3 linked regions of the Pseudolabrys taiwanensis genome follow. The protein of the gene in region 1 interacts with the protein of each later gene in a pairwise test. Links are inferred from orthologs where the notes say so. Each region holds a gene or a part of one and is shown in the gene's direction. Other genes may lie near its edges.

The links. Proteins that work in one complex are often made in the same cells at the same time.
Region 2: the proteins of secA (region 1) and secB interact in binary tests that used the Escherichia coli proteins (3 or more experiments, as listed by UniProt). The link is inferred for Pseudolabrys taiwanensis from one-to-one orthologs.
Region 3: the proteins of secA (region 1) and ybgC interact in binary tests that used the Escherichia coli proteins (3 or more experiments, as listed by UniProt). The link is inferred for Pseudolabrys taiwanensis from one-to-one orthologs.

The regions. Positions count from the first base shown.
Region 1 is NZ_CP031417.1:3,537,214-3,540,827, reverse strand. The notes cover bases 17-3,378. They hold secA (preprotein translocase subunit SecA), read left to right. Parts: upstream 17-379; coding sequence 380-3,178; downstream 3,179-3,378. Other genes in these bases: DW352_RS16820 (Lrp/AsnC family transcriptional regulator), read right to left, coding at 3,253-3,378; DW352_RS16830 (peptidylprolyl isomerase), read right to left, coding at 17-50. Also shown: more of DW352_RS16830, read right to left, coding at 1-16; more of DW352_RS16820, read right to left, coding at 3,379-3,614. UniProt on the Escherichia coli protein: Required for protein export, interacts with the SecYEG preprotein conducting channel.
Region 2 is NZ_CP031417.1:3,982,395-3,985,523, forward strand. The notes cover bases 205-3,129. They hold secB (protein-export chaperone SecB), read left to right. Parts: upstream 205-1,391; coding sequence 1,392-1,868; downstream 1,869-3,129. Other genes in these bases: DW352_RS18905 (Tim44/TimA family putative adaptor protein), read right to left, coding at 205-500; DW352_RS18910 (FxsA family protein), read left to right, coding at 803-1,249; DW352_RS18920 (hypothetical protein), read left to right, coding at 2,117-2,422; DW352_RS18925 (methyl-accepting chemotaxis protein), read left to right, coding at 2,419-3,129. Outside these bases: more of DW352_RS18905, read right to left, coding at 1-204. UniProt on the Escherichia coli protein: One of the proteins required for the normal export of some preproteins out of the cell cytoplasm. It is a molecular chaperone that binds to a subset of precursor proteins, maintaining them in a translocation-competent state.
Region 3 is NZ_CP031417.1:2,328,567-2,331,498, reverse strand. Bases 205-2,932 are described here. They hold ybgC (tol-pal system-associated acyl-CoA thioesterase), read left to right. Parts: upstream 205-1,201; coding sequence 1,202-1,663; downstream 1,664-2,932. Other genes in these bases: DW352_RS11170 (MarR family winged helix-turn-helix transcriptional regulator), read right to left, coding at 2,858-2,932; DW352_RS11175 (TetR/AcrR family transcriptional regulator), read left to right, coding at 2,315-2,845; DW352_RS11180 (nuclear transport factor 2 family protein), read left to right, coding at 1,803-2,270; DW352_RS11190 (NUDIX hydrolase), read left to right, coding at 692-1,087; ruvB (Holliday junction branch migration DNA helicase RuvB), read left to right, coding at 205-699. Also shown: more of ruvB, read left to right, coding at 1-204.

The DNA.
Region 1 (3,614 bases):
AGGGCGCCGGCACGGCGCGCCGGGCGTCCGGTTGGAAGGGTGGTCGTCATGAACGGTCCTTTGGAATTGGAAGCGTCCGCAAAACGCGGGCGCGAGCCGACTTGTCACCCAACAACCATGGCTTTGCAATGGCAGCGTGACAGGGGGAAACTTCACGGTCCCGGCACCGAATGCGAGGGTTAACGGCGTAGGGAGCCAACAATTGACAATATTAGGACCCCCTCCTATCTCTCGGAACGACCTCGGCTGAATTGGCTTAAACAAGCGCGGTTCGCGCCGAAATTGCCCGAAAAGAGCCGTTTTCCGGAGCGCCGGAAGCCAAATCCGGCCGCGGCGGCGTGGTAAAACGCCCCGGCCATTGAAGACCAGGAGTGCCCCTATGATCGGCGCCGTTGCCCGCAAGCTGTTCGGCTCCGCCAACGAGCGGCGGATTCGCAGCTATCAACCGCGGGTCGCTGCGATCAACGCGCTCGAGAAAGAGGTCGCGGCGCTCACCGACGAGCAGCTCCGCGCCCGCACCGAGGAGTTCAAGAAGCAGGTCGCCGAGGGCGCCTCGCTCGACGATATCCTGGTGCCGGCTTTCGCGACCGTCCGTGAGGCGGCCAAGCGCACCCTCGGCCAGCGGCATTTCGACGTGCAGCTCATCGGCGGTATGATTTTGCACGAGGGCAAGATCTCCGAGATGAAGACCGGCGAAGGTAAGACGCTGGTCGCGACCCTGCCGGTTTACCTGAACGCGCTCTCCGGCCGCGGCGTGCACGTCGTGACGGTCAACGACTATCTTGCCAAGCGCGACGCCGAATGGATGGCCCAGGTCTACGGCTTCCTCGGTTTGACCACGGGCGTGATCGTGCACGGCCTCGACGACGCCGAACGCAAGAAGGCCTACGATTGCGACATCACCTACGGCACCAATAACGAACTCGGCTTCGACTACCTCCGCGACAACATGAAGTACCGCCTGGAAGACATGGTCCAGCGCGGTCACGTCTACGCCATCGTCGACGAAGTCGACTCGATCCTGGTCGACGAAGCGCGGACGCCGCTCATCATCTCCGGTCCGCTCGACGACCGTTCCGAGTTTTACAACACGATCGACGCCTTCATCCCGAGGCTGGACAATAGTGACTACGAGGTGGACGAGAAGCAGCGCACCGTCACCATGACCGAAGCCGGCATGGAAAAGATGGAAGTGATGTTGCGGGAGGCCGGCCAGCTCAAGGGCGGCAAGCTGTACGATGTCGAGAACGTCTCCGTCGTGCACCACGTCAACCAGGCTCTGCGCGCACACAAGCTGTTCCAACGTGACAAGGACTACATCGTCCGCAACGGCGAGGTGGTCATCATCGACGAGTTCACCGGCCGCATGATGCCGGGCCGCCGCTATTCGGAAGGCCTGCATCAGGCGCTGGAGGCCAAAGAGCGCCAGCCGATCCAGCCGGAGAACCAGACGCTCGCCTCGATCACGTTCCAGAACTACTTCCGTATGTACGAGAAGCTCGCCGGCATGACCGGTACGGCGCTGACGGAAGCCGAAGAGTTCCTCGACATCTATAACCTCGATGTGCTCGAGGTGCCGACGAATAAGCCGCTGGCGCGTATCGACGACGACGACGAAGTCTACCGTACGGCGGCGGAGAAATACCGCGCCATCATCACGCTGATCGACGATTGCCGCAAGCGTGGCCAGCCGGTGCTGGTCGGCACGACCTCGATCGAAAAGTCCGAACTGCTCGCCGAATTGCTGCGCAAGGAAGGCTGGGAACAGCACGACTTTGCCGACACCAATGCGTTCCGCGACCTTTACTCCGGCGACACGCAGAAGAAGGTCTTCGCGATCCTCAACGCGCGCTATCACGAGCAAGAAGCCTATATCGTCAGCCAGGCCGGCGTGCCCGGCGCGGTGACGATCGCCACCAACATGGCGGGCCGCGGCACCGACATTCAGCTCGGCGGCAATGCCGACATGCGCATCCGCCAGGAGATCACCGACATTACGGATTGGGGCGAGCGCGACCGGGATCCGCGCGCGGCAGCCATCCGCGAGCAGATCAAGCACCTTAAGGAGAAGGCGCTCGCCGCCGGCGGTCTCTTCGTGCTCGGCACCGAACGGCACGAGAGCCGTCGTATCGACAATCAGCTGCGCGGCCGTTCCGGCCGTCAGGGCGACCCGGGTCACTCCAAGTTCTTCCTGTCGCTCGAAGACGATCTGATGCGCATCTTCGGCTCCGACAAGCTCGACGGCATGTTGACCAAGCTCGGCTTGAAGGAGAACGAGGCGATCGTTCATCCCTGGATCAACAAGGCGCTCGAAAAGGCGCAGCAGAAGGTCGAAGCCCGCAACTTCGACATCCGCAAGAACTTGCTCAAGTTCGACAACGTGATGAACGATCAGCGCAAGGTGATCTTCGAGCAGCGGCTCGACCTGATGCGCGACGAGACGGTGGACGAGACCATCGTCGGCATGCGTCACGAAGTCATCGAGGAGATGGTCGCCAAGCACATCCCGCCGAACGCCTATCCGGAACAGTGGGACACCGCCGGGCTCGACGAGCAGCTCCGCGAGGTGCTCACCCTGGCGTTGCCGGTGCAGGACTGGGCCAAGGAAGAAGGCATCGCCGACGAAGAGGTGACCGACCGCATCAAGCGCCGGGCCGATGAGTGGATGGCGGGCAAGGTGGCCAAGTGGGGCCCCGACGTCATGCGCTATGTCGAGAAGTCGATCCTGTTGCAGACGCTCGACCATCTCTGGCGCGAACATCTGATCCAGTTGGACCATCTGCGTCAGGTGATCGGCCTGCGCGGCTACGGCCAGCGCGATCCGCTAAACGAGTACAAGGCGGAGGCGTTCGCCCTGTTCGAAAGCATGGTCGGGCATCTGCGCGAGGCCGTCACGGCGCAGCTCATGCGCGTCGAGGTCGTGCAGCAGCCGCCGGAAGAGCAGGATCAGACCTTGCCGCCGATGCAGGCGCATCACCTCGACCCGAATACAGGCGAGGACGAGATGTCGCTGTCGCCGCTGTCGGCGACGCCAGTGCTCGCTCCCGGCGACGGTGGCACGGCGGTGCTGGAGCGAAATCCGAAGGACCCCACGACCTGGGGCAAGGTCGGCCGCAACGAGGTCTGCCCCTGCGGCTCCGGCAAGAAGTACAAGCACTGCCACGGCCGGTTCGCATGAGGGCGCTCTGCGCCCTCATGATGTGAGCTGCCGCGACGCCCCTTCTTCGTCTGCCCGGAGCGGCGGCGAAGACGCTATTTGGTGGCGATGTAATTCGTCGGAATGGCGGTCGTGTACTTCATTTCTTCCATGGCGATGGCCGAGCTGATGTCCGAGAACTCGAGCCGGCTGATCATGCGCTGGTAGACGACATCGTAGGTTTCGATGTCGGGCACGACGATGCGGAGCTGATAGTCCGCTTCGCCGGTGAGCCGCCAAGCCTCGACGATCTCCGGGATGTCGGCGATGAGCTTGCGGAACGCCTGAAGCCACTCGACCGCGTGTCGCGGCGCTTTCACGGCGACGAATACCGTCATCGGCACGTTGGCTTTGCGCCGGCTGAGCAAGGCCACCCGGCGGGTGATGACGCCGTCTTCTTCCAGCTTACGAATGCGCC
Region 2 (3,129 bases), 450 kb from region 1 along the record:
TCGATCGAGACGAACCGCGTCTCCACCTTGTCGCCGCGTGTCTCACGGGCGCTAATGGCGCCATCGAAGCCGTCATACACCTCCCGCGACAACAGATTCTTCAGCGAACGGCGGTCGCCCTCGGCAAAAGCCGTGACGATCATCTCGTAAGCTGCGCGGGCACCAGTGAGGAAGTTCTTCGGCTCGAAAGAAGAATCGGCCGCCACCACGGCATCGAGGCCGTTGGCGATCGCGGAGCCGGGCTCGGCGATTCCCTTCCAGCGGACACCGCTCTCCGCAGGCTCGACCGGCTCGTTCACCTTCGGTGTGCTGGCCTCGGCCTGCCGGTTCGGCAGCGGCACGACATTCTCCGGCGCCGGCCGCACGGGCTCACGCGAATAAGGATCGTAAGGCGGGCGCTCCCGGCCGGTGCGTTGACCGAGCACGCTGCGCAGACGCAGGAAAATGAATACTGCGAGTGCCAGGAAGATGATGGTGTAGATGTCGAACACGTCTCGCATGCTTTCGGCTACTGTGACAGCGGATCGGCCAGGACCGCCGCCCGGTCGCGGATGGAATCGGCGTGGCGGCCGGGTTCACGCATACTATTTATGCCTATGTAAGCGGGTAGCCGCGCCGATCCATAGGACAAATGCGCCAAATATGCAGGCGCTATCGGCCTGCCGAAGCTTAGACGATCCGGGCCACCGACGCCAACCACACACCTGCCGGCGCCAGGTACCGAAATACGCACGGTTACGGCCGTATTCCAGCCGCTCTCTGCGATTTGAGGCAACGGGAGCGCCGATGTGAGTAAGACGCGATGAATGTGGCGAAAGTCCTGCTTTGGGTTGTGCTGGCGCTGCCAGTGCTCGAGCTGCTGGCCTTCGGCGCCGTGGCGGCGACGATCGGCTTCGGCTGGGCGCTGATCCTGCTGCTGGCGGGGTCATTCGCCGGCGCGCTGGTGCTGCGCCATGCCGGCGGCAACCACATCGCCCGCATGCGGGTGGCGATGGCCGAAGGCAGTATCTCCTCCCTGGCGGCGGACACGACCGGCGGCCTTGTGATTCTCGCGGGGATTCTACTGTTAGTTCCAGGGTTTATCACCGACGTGGTGGCGTTGGGCGTCCTGTTGTCGACCCTCTTCAGGGCCCGCCGCGATCCGCCGCCGCGCGCCGACGGGGTCGTCGACCTCGACCCCGAGCAATGGCACCGGGTCCCCGAACCTGCCTTGCGCGACGACCGCGATCCCGGGCGCCGACCCGGTTAACCGGCCCCGGCGGTGGGCACCGCGCATCCTTGTTCGCCTCAGGGCCCTATGTTAGCCAACCGCCGCGCGCATTCCGCAGCATGCGGGGGCGCCGACCCTTCCTTAAACGTCCGGGCGCCCTGCCGCCACGCGAGGAGAATTCATGTCGACGACCAATGGCGGCCCGAGCCAGGACAATCAGCCGCAGCTCAACGTTGTGGCTCAGTACATCAAGGATTTTTCGTTCGAAAACCCGAACGCGCCGCGCTCGCTGCAGGGCGGCACCGAGCCGCCGCAAATCGGCATCCAGATCAATGTCGAGGCGCAGCCGCTCTCCGACACTGACATCGAGGTGTCGCTCAAGCTCGAAGGCAAGGCTGAGCTCCAGGGCAGCCTGATGTTCGGCTTCGAACTGGATTTCGCCGGCGTCTTTCGCATCGTCAATGTGCCGCAGGAAAGTCTGAACGCGATCGTGCTGATCGAGTGCCCGCGTCTGTTGTTCCCATTCGCGCGCGAGATCATCGCGACGGCGGTGCGCAACGGCGGCTTCCCGCCACTGCTGCTCGATCCGGTCGACTTCGTCGCGCTGTATCGTCAGAAGATGGCACAGCTGCAGCCGAGCGAGTTCCCGCAGGCATAAGCCGCGTACGTCCTCGAGCGCTATCGTTTGTCATGGCCGGGATACGTCCCGGCCATTTTTTTGTGCCTTGTGCGCGCTCGTTTTCCGATCGACGCATAGACAATTGCACGCAAAACAATCGCGATAAACGCGACGTCCCGCAATACTCCATTAACTGCAATTCCTTATCTGTGAATAGCCGGATGACGTGTTGGTCCGTCTTGAGCCGCCCATACAGCCTCCTTCACAAACTCATTGATGTAAGCGTCTTGGCCTGCCTTTCACTCGGCGGTCTTTACCTTGGCGCGCGGATCGGTCTGGCACCGCGCGATCCGAGCGCAAGTGTCGCCGTCATCTTCCCACCGTGGACGAGCGCGGCCGACACCGTGGCACAGTCCGTCGCGCATCGTGGACGGTTCATGCGTTTCGGCGGCGTACCGTTCATTGCCGTGGTCATGCCCGACGACGATCATTACGCCGATGAAACTCTCGCCACCGGCGCCTGGCTCGTTCTCGATTCACGCCTGCTCGCGGCATGCGCCGGCGTGTTCTCACCTTTGGCGTCGGCCACATGAAAAGCCTTGCTGCCTTTCAACACGCGGTGGCGCAAACGCTGACGGTATTGGCACTCGCGCACGTACCGCTGCTCGGCCTGTTCGCCGCCGCCATCGGCAGGCCGGTCTGGCCGAATGTTTTCATTGCTGCCGCGCTTGCCACCGCGCCGGTCCTGGCAATGTTGCTGAAGCGGCCCACCATCGTCGTCGCCATTGCGCTCTGTATCGCTCTGATCGGACAGACCTCGCTGCTGGTTTTCATCTTCGACGGCCATCCCTGGCAGGTCGAGATGCACTTTTACTATTTCACGGTGTTGGCGCTGCTGTCCGGCTTCTGCGAGTGGCCGGTGCTGGTGGTGGCCGCCGGCTTGATTGCGCTGCACCACCTGAGCCTGAACTTTTTGCTACCGTCGGCGATCTATCCGGGCGGCGCGGACCTGTTTCGCGTCGGCTTTCACGCCGCCGTCGTTATCGTCGAGACCGCCATGCTGATCCGGATCAGCATCGCTATCCGCGGGGCCTTCACGGGCGCCGATGCGGCGCAACGTCAGGTGCAGGAAGCGGCGGAGGCTCTCGCGGCGAATGCGCGCGAACGCGAACGTGAACTCGCCGCCACGACCTACCGCGCCGATCGATTGGCGCAACTTCTCGCGCGCTTTCAGCACGAGATCACGGAATCGACCGATCTGCTCTACGAGGCCGCCCAGCAGTTGCAGCACGATGCCGAC
Region 3 (2,932 bases), 1.2 Mb from region 1 along the record:
CTCAATCCGAACGTCGAGGAAATCCTCTATCCGGCGATGGAGGACTTCCAGCTCGACCTCATCATCGGCGAGGGACCGGCGGCGCGCTCGGTGAAGATCGACCTTGCGCCGTTCACCTTGGTCGGCGCGACGACGCGCGCCGGGCTGCTCACCAATCCCTTGCGCGACCGTTTCGGCATTCCGGTGCGGCTGAACTTCTACACCGAGGCGGAGCTGGAGCTGATCGTCAAGCGCGGCGCGCGTGTGCTGGGGCTCGGCATGACCGAGGACGGGGCCAATGAGATCGCGCGGCGCGCGCGCGGCACGCCGCGCATCGCCGGGCGGCTGCTGCGGCGCGTACGCGACTTCGCGCATGTCGAAGGCGCGACGGCGGTCGATCGCAAGATCGCGGACCGCGCGTTGTCGGCATTGGAAGTGGATGCGGCCGGTCTCGATGCCATGGACCGGCGCTATCTCAGCACCATCGCGCTCAACTACGGCGGCGGACCGGTCGGCGTCGACACCATCGCGGCGGCTCTCTCGGAGCCGCGCGATGCGATCGAAGACATCATCGAGCCTTATCTCATCCAGAAGGGTTTCATCCAGCGCACGCCGCGCGGGCGCCTGCTCACCAGCGCCGCCTTCAAGCATCTCGGCCTCGCCGAGCCGCAGCGCGATGCGGCGCAGTTCGGGCTGTTCGGGGGTGATGAGGATGAGTGATAAGATCATCACCATCGTCGCCGCGCTGATCCGCGACGACGAGGGGCGGATGCTGCTGGTGCGCAAGCGCGGCACGTCGGCCTTTATGCAGCCGGGCGGCAAGCCCGACGCCGGCGAGGACGACGTCACGGCGCTGTCGCGCGAGATCACGGAAGAGCTCGGCTGCGCGGTCGACGGCGACGATGTGCGCCCGCTCGGCACGTTCGAATGCGCGGCGGCGAACGAGCCGGGCTATCGCGTGCGCGCGGCGGTCTATGCCGTGAACATTCTCGGTGCCGTCCGCGCCCAGGCCGAAATCGATGAGGTGGTGTGGGTCGATCCGCGCGCGCTGCCGGATCTGCCGCTGGCGCCGTTGACGCGCGATCACATTCTGCCCCTGGCGGTGTAGGTATTGCGTCATGGCCGGGCTTGTCCCGGCCATCCACGTCTTTTATGTCGTGACATTCGAAAGAGCATGGATGCCCGGCACGGCCGGGCATGACGGTTGAGAAGCGGTGTCCTTATGACCTCCATCGATGGCGAGATTCGCGACGGCAAGCACTATCAGCCCGTGCGCGTGTATTACGAAGACACCGACTTCTCCGGTATCGTCTATCACGCGAGCTACCTGCGTTTCATGGAGCGCGGGCGCACCAATTATCTGCGGCTCATTGGCGCCGATCATCGCGCGCTGTTCGAACAGGCCGAGAAGGAGGCGCCCGGCTTTGCCTTCGTCGTGCGCCACATGGACATCGCCTTCAAGAAGCCGGCATTCATGGACGACCTCCTGGAGATCGTCACGGCGCCGGAGGACGTCAAAGGCGCTTCCGTGATGCTGCATCAGAAGGTGATGCGCGGCGAGGACTTGCTGGTCGAGACGCATGTGCAGGTGGCGTTTGTTTCCGGCGGCCGCGCCAAGCCGATCCCCAAGCCTTTGCGCATCGCCATGAAGGCGGATCTCGACACCGGTACGCCCGGCGGTTGATCGGGGCGTCTCCTTACCGATTAGCAAAAGCGTCTCGGCTCGTGGCGGCGGCGGCCGCGTCGAAATACGCTTGACAAAGTTTTGTACCGATCGGTACAGACCGGCGACATCGCTGTCTTTGTCTCTTGAAGGAGCTCCGATGTCGCGTCCCCCGCTGCCGCCATTCACCGAGGAAACGGCCCGCCAGAAAGTGCGCATGGCCGAAGATGCTTGGAACAGCCGCGACCCTGCACGTGTCGCGCTCGCCTACACCGAGGACAGCCGCTGGCGTAACCGCTCGGAGTTCCTCGAGGGTCGTGACGCCATCGTCGCCTTCCTTACCCGCAAGTGGCAGAAGGAGCAGGATTACCGGCTGATCAAGGACCTCTGGGCCTTCAGCGGCAACCGCATTGCCGTTCGCTTCCAATACGAGTGGCACGACGCCAAGGGCGACTGGTTTCGCTCTTATGGCAACGAGCAGTGGGAGTTCGACGATCAGGGGCTGATGCGGCGGCGCGAGGCGAGCATCAACGACGTCTCGATTGTGGCAAGCGACCGTCGCTTCCATTGGGCCGCGCCGGGTCCGCGCCCGGCCGATGTGCCGGGGCTGGCCGCGGTGCCGTTCTGAAGACGCGTAAGACAACGGCGACGCCGGCCGCCAACCGCGCTGGGTTGCTGCCGCAGCTCGGCGAGGTGTTTCGCGAGCACGGCTACGAGGGGGCGAGTCTGACCTTGATCACCAAGGCGACGGGGCTCGGAAAAGGCAGCCTTTATCACCTCTTCCCCGGTGGCAAGCAGCAGATGGCCGCCGAAGTGCTGGTAGAGATCGACGGCTGGTTCGAACGCAACGTGTTCGTGCCTTTGCGCAAGACGGAAGACGCGCGCGCAGGCATCGCGCACATGTTCGACGCGGTCGATGCCTATTTCCGCTCGGGCCGCCGCGTCTGTCTCGTCGGCGTGTTTGCGCTCGGCGCCGCGCGCGACGAATTCGCCGCCGCCGTGCGCGGCTATTTCAAGGCCTGGGACGAGGCGCTCGCCGCCGCGCTGCGTCGCGCCGGTTATGAGCGCGCCGAAGCCGCGGCCTTGTCGGAAGACCTGCTCGCCGGCATTCAGGGCGCATTGGTGCTGGCGCGCGCGGCCGACGACGCCAAGGTGTTCACACGCACGTTGGGACGGCTGAAGAAGCGCGTCGGCATCAAGTAACGCGGGCCGCAGTCAGTCCTCCTCGCGTGCTTCCTCATCGAGCCGCTGCCGCAGAGCAGCGAGCACGCGGCTCGCGGCGGCGAGGTC